One region of the Ochrobactrum sp. AP1BH01-1 genome, then DNA from elsewhere that is predicted to be linked to it. Evidence: riboswitches for the same ligand, from Rfam matches in the RefSeq annotation. Region 1 holds a riboswitch; each other region holds the start of a gene.
What was found. Region 1 has a riboswitch for cobalamin ahead of J9800_RS08320 (TonB-dependent receptor domain-containing protein). Riboswitches for the same ligand answer to the same signal wherever they lie in the genome.
Positions count from the first base shown of each region.

Region 1 (3,274 bases):
CGTTTCTGCCGTTAGTCATAGCGGTGCCGGTACTGACGGCGCTCGCCATCGTTCTCCTCAAGAAACAGGCGGGCTGAGATGCGGATATCCAACATAGTCCAGCTTGGCGTGAAGGAACTGCGCGGTCTCGCACGCGACCCGATGCTGCTGATCCTGATTGTTTATGCCTTTACGCTTGCAATCTATACAGCATCGAAGGCGATGCCTGAAACGCTCAACAATGCGGCGATAGCGATTGTCGACGAGGACCAGTCACCGGTTTCGAGCCGGATCACGACAGCATTCTATCCGCCATATTTCGTGCCTCCGCAGCTGATTTCATCCTATGAAATGGATGCGCGGATGGATGAAGGGCTGGATACATTCGCGCTCAACATCCCGCCGAATTTTCAGCGGGACCTTCTGGCGGGGCGTTCACCGACGATCCAGCTCAATGTCGACGCGACGCGGATGAGCCAGGCCTTTACCGGTGGCGGTTATGTGCAGGCGATTGTGACGAGCGAGGTGAACGAATTTCTCAATCGCTATCGCGGCGGCGCACAAACGCCTGTCGAACTCAATCTCAGGGCGAGGTTCAATCAGGATTTGAACAAGGGGTGGTTCGGGGCGATCAACAATGTGATTTCATCCGTCACAATGCTGTCGATTATCCTGACGGGCGCGGCCCTTATTCGCGAGCGTGAACACGGAACCATAGAACATCTGCTGGTGATGCCGGTAACGCCGGTCGAAATCATGGTCAGCAAGATATGGTCGATGGGGCTTGTCGTGCTGGCTGCTTCGGCCTTTGCATTGGTGTTTGTAGTTCAGGGTCTGCTTGCCGTTCCCATCTATGGGTCGGTATTGCTGTTTCTGGTTGGTGCAGCGCTTCAGCTTTTCGCGACCACCAGTCTCGGCATATTTCTGGCGACGGCGGCTGGTTCCATGCCTCAGTTTGGAATGTTGCTGATGCTGGTGCTTCTGCCGTTGCAAGTGCTTTCTGGGGGGACAACGCCGCGCGAAAGCATGCCAGAGATCATCCAGACAATCATGCTGGCAGCGCCGAATACGCATTTCGTCATATTGGCGCAGTCGATCCTGTTTCGCGGAGCAGGCCTTGGTGTCGTCTGGCCGCAATTTCTGGCTCTTATCGTCATCGGCTCGGTGCTGTTCTATTTCGCGCTCCAGCGTTTCCGCGCATTCCTGCGATAGAAAAATCTTTTCAAAACAGGAGGCTGAATCCATTCCTTGCCAATGTGATTCAGTTTTCTGTCCCGGATTGCGCTTCGTCGGAGTTGCGAATCCTTAACCATGTTGCTATCGCAACATCAGGAAACGGTTCCGCTGTTCAGGCGGATGAAAAGGGAACACGGTGAAGCCATTCAGGCCGATGCCGCGACTGCCCCCGCAACTGTAACCGGAGAGCTATCCTCCACAGCCGTGCAAGCGGTGAAAGCCACTGAGAGCTATCGTGCAATCGGGAAGGCGGAGGAAAAGCGATGACCCGGAAGTCAGGAGACCTGCCGTATCTGGTCACCCATGCATGGATACGGGGTGTGTCCAGGCGCGGCTGTCCGTGGCGGTGACATTGTTGAAATGTTGCCGTCGGGACGAAGGGCGTTTAGCGCCAATATCACTTCAACCTGCGGTTCGAGGAAAAGCCGGTATCGGTCTCCGGTCCGGCAGGTTGAGGGAAAAATGCATCTTTTGAAATCATCGGTTCTATTGGTCTCGGCCAGCGTTCTTGCGTTGCCGTCCGCGTCACTTGCTCAAGCATTGCCAGGCAGCGACGGCAGCGTCGTCCTTGATACAATCGTGGTGACGCCTTTGCGCCGCGCGTCTTCGCTGCAGCGTTCGACCTCGTCGGTGACTGTTATCGATTCAGCGGACATCGAGCGATCAGCGGCCCCCGATCTGCAGTCTCTGCTGAAATCCTATAGCGGTATCTCCATCAAGACGAATGGCGGGCAGGGTTCATCATCGGATATTTTTATGCGTGGCATGTCCTCGAAGCAGACGGTTGTTCTCATCAACGGCGTACGCACGGCGTCGGCGACGAGCGGTGCCACCGCACTTGCAAACATTCCTCTGAGTTCCGTTGACCGTGTCGAGATCGCCAAGGGTGCCCATTCGGCGCAATATGGTGCCGATGCCATGGGCGGGGTGATCAATATCATCACCAAGCAGGGGGGCTCTTGTGGCGAACGCTCCTGGTGCGGCAGTCTTTCTACCGGGGTCAGCCATCCATGGGGCGGGTATGCTTCCGGTTCCGTTCAGGGGCGCAGCAATGACGGTGTCGACTATGCTTTCGGCGCAGCCATAATCGGCACGCAAGGATATGACTTCACCACATCGGATGCCTATGGCCATGAGCCGGATCGCGATGGATTTCTACAGGGCTCTTTCAATTTCGCACTGTCGAAAGATTTCGACTGGGGCAAAATCTATGCGGACGGTCTCCTCAGCCGTGGACGCAACCAGTACGACGCGAAGGCGCCGTCCCCGAACCAGGCCGATAGCACGGCATTTACGGGCAAGATCGGAACCCGCATCGATCATACGGCGGACTGGTCATCTACAGTGGAGTTTAGCACCGGTATCGACAGCAGTCGCAATTTCCGGAAAGACGTGAACGGATCTGACCGGTTTGAAACCAAGCGTTATGGAGTGTTTGCCTCGACCGAAAAGAGTTTCGATACCGGCAATGTCAATCATATCGTCACCGCCGGCGTGGAGGCCTATCGCGAGGAGATTAACACCACCATCGCCTATGATCAAACCAGCCGCAATCAGGCTGCAGTATTCGGCCAGTACTCACTGGAGTACGAGGCGCTGCGTTTCGATGGCGGGCTTCGTTATGATCATAACGGGCAGTTCGGCGATGTCGTGACCTATAATCTTGGTGTGAGCTATGAAATTCTGCCCGACCTTGTTTTGCGGTCGTCCTACGCCACAGGCTTCAGGGCGCCGACTTTCAACGAACTTTATTATCCGGGCTTCGCCAATCCTGATCTCCGACCGGAAAAGTCTCGTTCCTTTGAAGTTGGGTTGAACTGGCAGGCAACAGCATCCACAAGCTTCGATATGGCGTTCTACCAGACATGGTTGCGCGATGCGATCATGAGCACCGCGCCATCCTATCTGCCTTACAATGTCGCCAGCGCGAAGGTTACGGGCTTCGAAGCCACGCTGGCGCACCGTTTCGATGATCGTTGGGGTATCAAGGGTTCGGTCGATTTGAAACAGCCCATAGACGAGGATACGGATAAGGATCTTCCCTACCGCGAACGTTTCA
Region 1 is NZ_JAGPOU010000002.1:608,154-611,427, reverse strand. Features, by position in the region: gene rbbA (ribosome-associated ATPase/putative transporter RbbA) at 1-77, shown strand, start outside; gene J9800_RS08325 (ABC transporter permease) at 79-1,191, shown strand; cobalamin riboswitch at 1,299-1,521, shown strand; gene J9800_RS08320 (TonB-dependent receptor domain-containing protein) at 1,678-3,274, shown strand, end outside.

Region 2 (3,274 bases), on a different contig from region 1:
GTCCGGGTGATGCGCGTGCAGATAAACCGCGCCCGCACCCTGCCGTGCGCCCAACTGATTGGCGTAGGAAAAGGAATCCTCCAGAAGCTTCATCACCGGAATGATGCCCGATGACTGGTTCTGTATCTGCTTGATGGGCGCGCCCGCCTCGCGGATATTGGTGAGGCTCAAGGCGACGCCACCTCCCCGCTTCGATAATTGCAAAGCTGAATTGATGGAGCGCCCGATCGACTCCATATTGTCCTCTATCCGCAGCAGAAAACAGGATACGAGCTCGCCGCGCTGCTTCTTGCCTGCATTGAGGAAAGTCGGCGTCGCAGGCTGGTAACGGCCCGAAATAATCTCTTCCATCACATCGCGGGCGAGTTGTTCATTGCCGCGCCCCAGCGCCAGCGCCACCATGCAGACGCGGTCTTCATAACGCTCCAGATAGCGCTTTCCGTCGAATGTTTTCAGCGTATAGCTGGTGTAATATTTGAACGCGCCGAGAAAGGTCGGAAACCGGAATTTCTTTGCATAGGATTCTTCGAAAAGATCGCGCACGAAGTTGAAGGAATACTGATCCAGCACTTCCTGCTCATAATAGCCTTCGTTTACCAGATAATCGAGCTTTTCCCGCAGGTTATGGAAAAAGACCGTGTTCTGGTTCACGTGCTGGAGAAAGTATTGCCGTGCGGCTTGCCGGTCGCGGTCAAGCTGGATTCTGCCCTCGTCATCGTAAAGGTTCAGCATTGCATTGAGCGCATGATAATCCAGCCCGTCCGAGGATTTTGGCGGTTTGCTGCTGGAAATTGCCACTGGAGCCGCATCCTGCTGCGGCACTGGCCGTGCTTCGCGCTCCCGGATCAGGGTCGTGTCTGCCGTGTCCAAAATCGTTCCATCCCGTTTTTGACATTGCCTATGTCCTGATCGGTCCCCAGAAGCTCGAAGCGGTAGAGATAGGGAACCTGACATTTGGCGGAGATAATGTTGCCGGCGATACAGAAAGCCTCGCCGAAATTGCTGTTTCCCGCGGCGATGACGCCGCGGATGAAAGAGCGGTTGCTCTCGTCGTTGAGGAAGCGGATCACAGGCTTGGGGACAGCGCCCTTGGAACCGCCTCCGCCATAAGTGGGCGTGACGAGCACAAATGGCTCGCGCACCTGCAACCCGCCCGAACCGTCCATCGGAATGCGGTTCGACCGCATTCCAAGCCGTTCAACAAACCGGTGCGTATTCTCCGACCGGCTGGAGAAATAGACGATCAGGCTCATGAAACCGCGGCCCTCAGGCGAGGGTGCTGATCATATCGGGCCGGAAACCCGCCCAATGGGATTCTCCCGCCACAACCACCGGCACCTGGCGGTAGCCCATGCCCTGAACGAGATGGAAAGCATCGGCATCCGCGGAAATATCGATGATCTCATATTCGATGCCCTGGCGATCAAGGGCGCGTGTGGTAGCCGTGCACTGGACGCAGGCGGGCTTGCTGTAAACGGTGACGTTCATTTTTTTCTCGCTGGTTGGGAGGACGCAAAAAACCGTTCGCGCATCGCAAAATGCGCGTCAAAGGAGATGGAACAGGGGATCGGCCAGCCGCGAATAAGCAGCCGGATCGCATAAACTATAACTCGAAAGGAGGACCCGAACTGAAACTGAATAAACTGAACATGGACTTCACCCCGAAGCTACATCCCAGCAAAAGTACGAAGCGGCTTTGCTTAGGATAATGCGTAAAAACAAAGCGGGAAGTTCGGGGCAGCAACCGGCAAGGCAAAGCTTGCCATATAAGATTGCGCGCCAACCGGACACCCCGCCCGTGGACGTACTCGTTCAAGGCAGGTCTCCTGGCTCACGGATCAACGTCCTGTCCGCCTTCCCAGCCAAAGCCAGTGACGTGATGGACAGAACTCTCCGCTTACAGTTGCGGGGGCAGCTCCGGCTTTGCTGCATCCATCATGGATGAAACCCACCGGATTCCCGTCTTAGCTTTCGATCCGACGAATCGAAAGAACCTAGAACACTATATATAGTAGCTAAAGTTAAAAACTCGTCAATAGATAGTCAGAAACAAGGCGTAAAAACTAGCGGACCATTCCGGCAACCCTACGAATGGCAGAATTATCGCTGTCTATTTTGCGGGGTTGATCGGTTTCGGCCTGAACTCGGGCTTGATAGCCTTGAGCGCCATGCGGTCCACCAGAGCGGGCGCTATAAGCTTCAACCAGCGCCCCGACCGCATCTGCCGAGTCATCAACACTTCGCGTTTGCGCGCCTGAACGCCCGCTAGCATCAGCCGCACGGCTTCCTCGACCGGCATCATGTCGTCCTCAAGCACGCCGCTCGTTCCCAAAGCGGCACCGCTTGCGCTGTAGCCAACTTTGCGAATGTCCGTTTTGACGACACCCGGATAGACGATCGTTACCGATATGCCGCTCGGTTCCAGTTCCGCGCGAAGTGCTTCACAAAACCCGGAAAGAGCGAACTTGGTTCCGCTATAGGCAGTGCGACCCGGCACGCCGATCAATCCGGCAACGGATGAGACAGCTACGATCCGCCCCTTGCTTGCAGCAAGATATGGAAGTGCGGCATGGATAGGCCAGACGCTGCCCCAGTAGTTCAATTCCATCAAATCATGCATCCAATCGAGATCATCCGGCTTGATCTCGGCAAAATTGGCATGCGCCGACATGCCGGCATTCACGATCAGCGTGTCAATGCGGCCATAGGCGGAAACCGCCTTGTCGATCAGGGCGATGCAGGCAGCGCGATCCTTAACGTCGGTGGGTATCACAAGGGCCGAGCTGCCCAGTTGCCGCAATTCGGCGGCAAGCCTCTCCAGCTTGTCGATATTGCGAGCAGCAAGCACAAGAGCAGCATTGGCGCGGTCGCGCCGGGCGATCTGCCGCGCGGTTTCCGCGCCGATACCATCCGATGCTCCCGTTATGATCGTCACATCCATGCGCGGCCCTCCCTGCCTATCGTTAAGACGACAGGCAAGGTACAGGCAGGGCAATCCGTGCGTCCAGTGGTTTAAACCTTGCGCGATAGAATGGCGACGACAGCCAGGCCACCGATCAGCGATATGTGCTCCAGCGCCACCGTCATATCCCGAAAAGCTTCTTCTCCTTCCTTTGCCCAAAACGGGTGCGCAACGGGAATGGTGAGGAACGTGAAGATAGCAAGAGCACCACAAGCCAGCCAGGTTCCGCGATTGAAGATGATCATCAGCGATCCGATGATTTGCAAAAGCAGGGTCGCGCTGTTGAACAGCCAACCGGGAAGAAGACCAAAG
Region 2 is NZ_JAGPOU010000004.1:160,926-164,199, forward strand. Features, by position in the region: gene nrdE (class 1b ribonucleoside-diphosphate reductase subunit alpha) at 1-870, opposite strand, end outside; gene nrdI (class Ib ribonucleoside-diphosphate reductase assembly flavoprotein NrdI) at 846-1,253, opposite strand; gene nrdH (glutaredoxin-like protein NrdH) at 1,267-1,488, opposite strand; cobalamin riboswitch at 1,800-2,013, opposite strand; gene J9800_RS15695 (SDR family oxidoreductase) at 2,111-2,941, opposite strand; gene J9800_RS15700 (DoxX family protein) at 3,013-3,274, opposite strand, start outside.
Region 2: it holds a riboswitch for cobalamin, as region 1 does, so the genes downstream of both, nrdH (glutaredoxin-like protein NrdH) here and J9800_RS08320 (TonB-dependent receptor domain-containing protein) in region 1, are expected to answer to the same signal.

Region 3 (3,274 bases), on a different contig from region 1:
GGCCTTGATCTGGGGTTCAAATTCGCCATAGCCGGAAATGCCGACAGTCACCTGATTGCCGAGAATGGCCGCAAGGGCTTCGCCGCCGCCGGAGAAGGCAATGTAATTGACCTTGGTCGGATCGACGCCTGCCGCCTTGGCAAAAAGGCCTGCGGTGATGTGATCGGTGCCGCCAGCGGAGCCGCCGCCCCAGGAAACGGAGCCTGGATCAGCTTTCAGCTTTGCTGCAAGGTCGCCAAGGTTCTGAATGTCGGAAGAAGCCGGAACGACGATGGCTTCATACTCGCCGGTAAGGCGTGCAATCGGCGTGATCTCATCAAGCGTAACTGGCGATTTGTTGGTCAGGATCGCGCCGACCATGACATAGCCGCCGACGATGAGCTGGCTCGGATCGCCCTTGTTCTGGTTCACGAACTGCGCGAGACCGATGGTGCCGCCTGCACCCGGAACGTTGATGACCTGTACACTGCCGGAAATCTTTTCGTCCTGAAGCACGCTCTGCATCGTGCGCGCCGTCTGGTCCCAGCCGCCGCCTGGAGCCGCGGGTGCAAGCACCTTGTAGTCTTCTGCCGAAGCAGAGCCTGCCATAGCCAACGCCGCTACCGACGTCAGGGCCAGAATAAATCTACGCATATGTCCTCCCAACGGAATGTATTGCCGCCCTGCGGCGGCCCTCCCCAAGTCCCGCTCCTCTAGCGGGAGTTGTCTACATGGATATTGCCAAAAACAAATTCAATAGGCCAGCATATGCGACAATAGTTTGGCCGCAATTTAGGTGACGCGATTTCGAATCGCCTGAATTTCCAAGCCGAAACAGCGCCCCAGATGCGCTTGACTGCGGCGATGCGGCGACGTAATAGTATAACGACGGTTCCCCGACCGAGAGCGAAGGGGATTAATAGGGAACACGGTGAGGACGACCCGAAAAGGGGCCAAGACCGTGGCTGCCCCCGCAACTGTAAGCGGATTGCCGTTCATCCTCGTGACGTTCAAAGCGTCATGCCACTGCGCCGAAGAAGCGCGGGAAGGCAGATGGACAGCAGATATTCGCGAGCCAGGAGACCTGCCGTCTAGTGTTGTCCATTGTCACGGGCGGGGATGCCCGGAGCAGGAGCCGGTTATGACAGTTTTTCGCGTCGCAGGACGCTTTCTCCCATCGTCATCGCATGATTTCGACATGCCCCCGGATATGCCTGTCCGTCTTTCGTGCCGGATTTTGTCCGTCGCCTGACAGGGCTCGTTTCTCTTATCATTTTCGGGGATTCCTATGAAGATTTTCGGCAAAATGCCGTTTCGTGCCTCCTTCTGCGCGCTCGTATTCCTTGCAGGCGGTCCGGCTGCACAGGCAGCGGAAACGCAATATCCGCTGACATTGAAGAATTGCGGTCGCGAGGTGACGTTCAAGCGCGCACCCGCCCGCGCGGTTGCTGTCGGCCAGAGCAGCGCAGAAATTCTCTACAGCCTTGGATTGGGTGACAAGGTCGTCGGCACAGCGGTGTGGTTCGGTCCCGTTCTCAAAGGATTTGAAGACGTGAACGCCAAGGTAAAGCGGCTTGCTGACAACGATCCGAGCTTTGAAAGCATTCTGGCCGAAAAGCCGGATATCGTGACGGCGGATTTCCAGTGGCATGTCGGCCCGACGGGTATTGTGGCGAAGCCGGAACAGTTCGAGGAGCTTGGCATTCCGGCCTACACGTCGCCCTCCGATTGCGTCGGCAAGGACAATTCCGGCGGTGGCGATGGCGTTCGCACTGCGGCGTTTACAATGGACATTGTCTATCGGGAAATCACTGAACTGGCTGAAATCTTCAATGTGCAGGACCGTGGCGAAAAGCTTGTCGCTGACCTGAAAGCCCGCGAGATCGCGGCCCGAGAGAAAATTGCATCCAGGGACGAAAATCTTTCCGCCGTCGTCTGGTTCTCCAGTGCACAGGTCGACGCCGATCCTTATGTGGCGGGCAAGTTCGGTGCGCCAGCCTATATTCTTTCGGCCCTCGGCATCAAGAATGTCATCGACAGCGAAGAAGAATGGCCGACGGTCGGCTGGGAAACGATTGCGAAGTCGAACCCGTCGATGATCGTTGCCGCAAAGCTGGATCGCCGCCGTTATCCGGCTGACGACATTGCCGTCAAGCACCAGTTTCTTGACAATGATGCTGTCACGAAGCTGATGCCTGCGGTGAAGGACAGGCATGTCTTCGACATGGATGCACAGTCGATGAGCACTTCGCTTCGCGTAGTCGAAGGCATCGAAACGCTTGCCGCCGATATTGCCGCCTCGGACCTGAACAAGTGACGGTGCGGGTAGCGATAACAGGCTTCCGCCAGAAGAGAAAAACACGCTCCGGCGCGCTTTTCCTGACCCTTTCGCTTGCCCTGCTTCTTCTCGCCCTTTGGCTTGGGGCCGCGATAGGTGAAACGGCGATACCGCTCGACGTGGTGGCGAAGACTGTAGCCAACCGGATTTGGAACGCCGGATACCCGCTCGAACCCATTGATGAGGGGATCGTGTGGAGCTATCGCCTGAGCCGCGCCGTCATTGCCGCATGTTGCGGCGCGTCGCTGGCAATATCCGGCGTTATCCTGCAGTCGCTGCTGCGCAATTCGCTGGCCGATCCGTATATTCTGGGCATTTCCGCAGGTGCTTCGACGGGGGCTGTCGGTGTGGCCATTCTCGGCATCGGCGCTGGCGTGCTGACGCTTTCGCTGGGCGCGTTCATCGGCGCCATCGTCGCTTTCTGCCTTGTGTCACTGCTGGCGCTGAGGGCAGGGCGAGGCAGCAGCGCGATCATCCTTGCCGGTATTGCCGGTTCGCAGCTTTTCAATGCGCTGACGTCATTCATCGTCACCAAGGCTGCAAATGCGGAACAGGCCCGCGGTATCATGTTCTGGCTCCTGGGCAACCTTTCCGGCGTGCGCTGGCCCGACGCGGCGCTTGCGCTGCCAGCGTGCCTCGTCGGTCTTGTCGTTTGCCTGTGGCATGCGCGCGCCCTCGACGCTTTTACCTTCGGAACGGAATCCGCTGCTTCGCTCGGCATACCGGTGCGTCGCGTCTATGCCGTGCTGATTGGTGTCAGCGCCATGATGACGGCTGTGATGGTTTCCATCGTGGGCTCCGTCGGTTTCATCGGGCTTGTCATTCCCCACGCAGCGCGAATGGTGGTCGGGGTGCGTCACGGCAGGCTGCTGCCTGCGGCGGCCCTGATTGGTGCAATCTTCATGATCGTCGCCGATATCCTGTCGCGCATCATCATTCCGGGGCAGGTCCTGCCGA
Region 3 is NZ_JAGPOU010000001.1:733,387-736,660, reverse strand. Features, by position in the region: gene J9800_RS03315 (Bug family tripartite tricarboxylate transporter substrate binding protein) at 1-633, opposite strand, end outside; cobalamin riboswitch at 852-1,085, shown strand; gene J9800_RS03310 (ABC transporter substrate-binding protein) at 1,268-2,296, shown strand; gene J9800_RS03305 (FecCD family ABC transporter permease) at 2,293-3,274, shown strand, end outside.
Region 3: it holds a riboswitch for cobalamin, as region 1 does, so the genes downstream of both, J9800_RS03310 (ABC transporter substrate-binding protein) here and J9800_RS08320 (TonB-dependent receptor domain-containing protein) in region 1, are expected to answer to the same signal.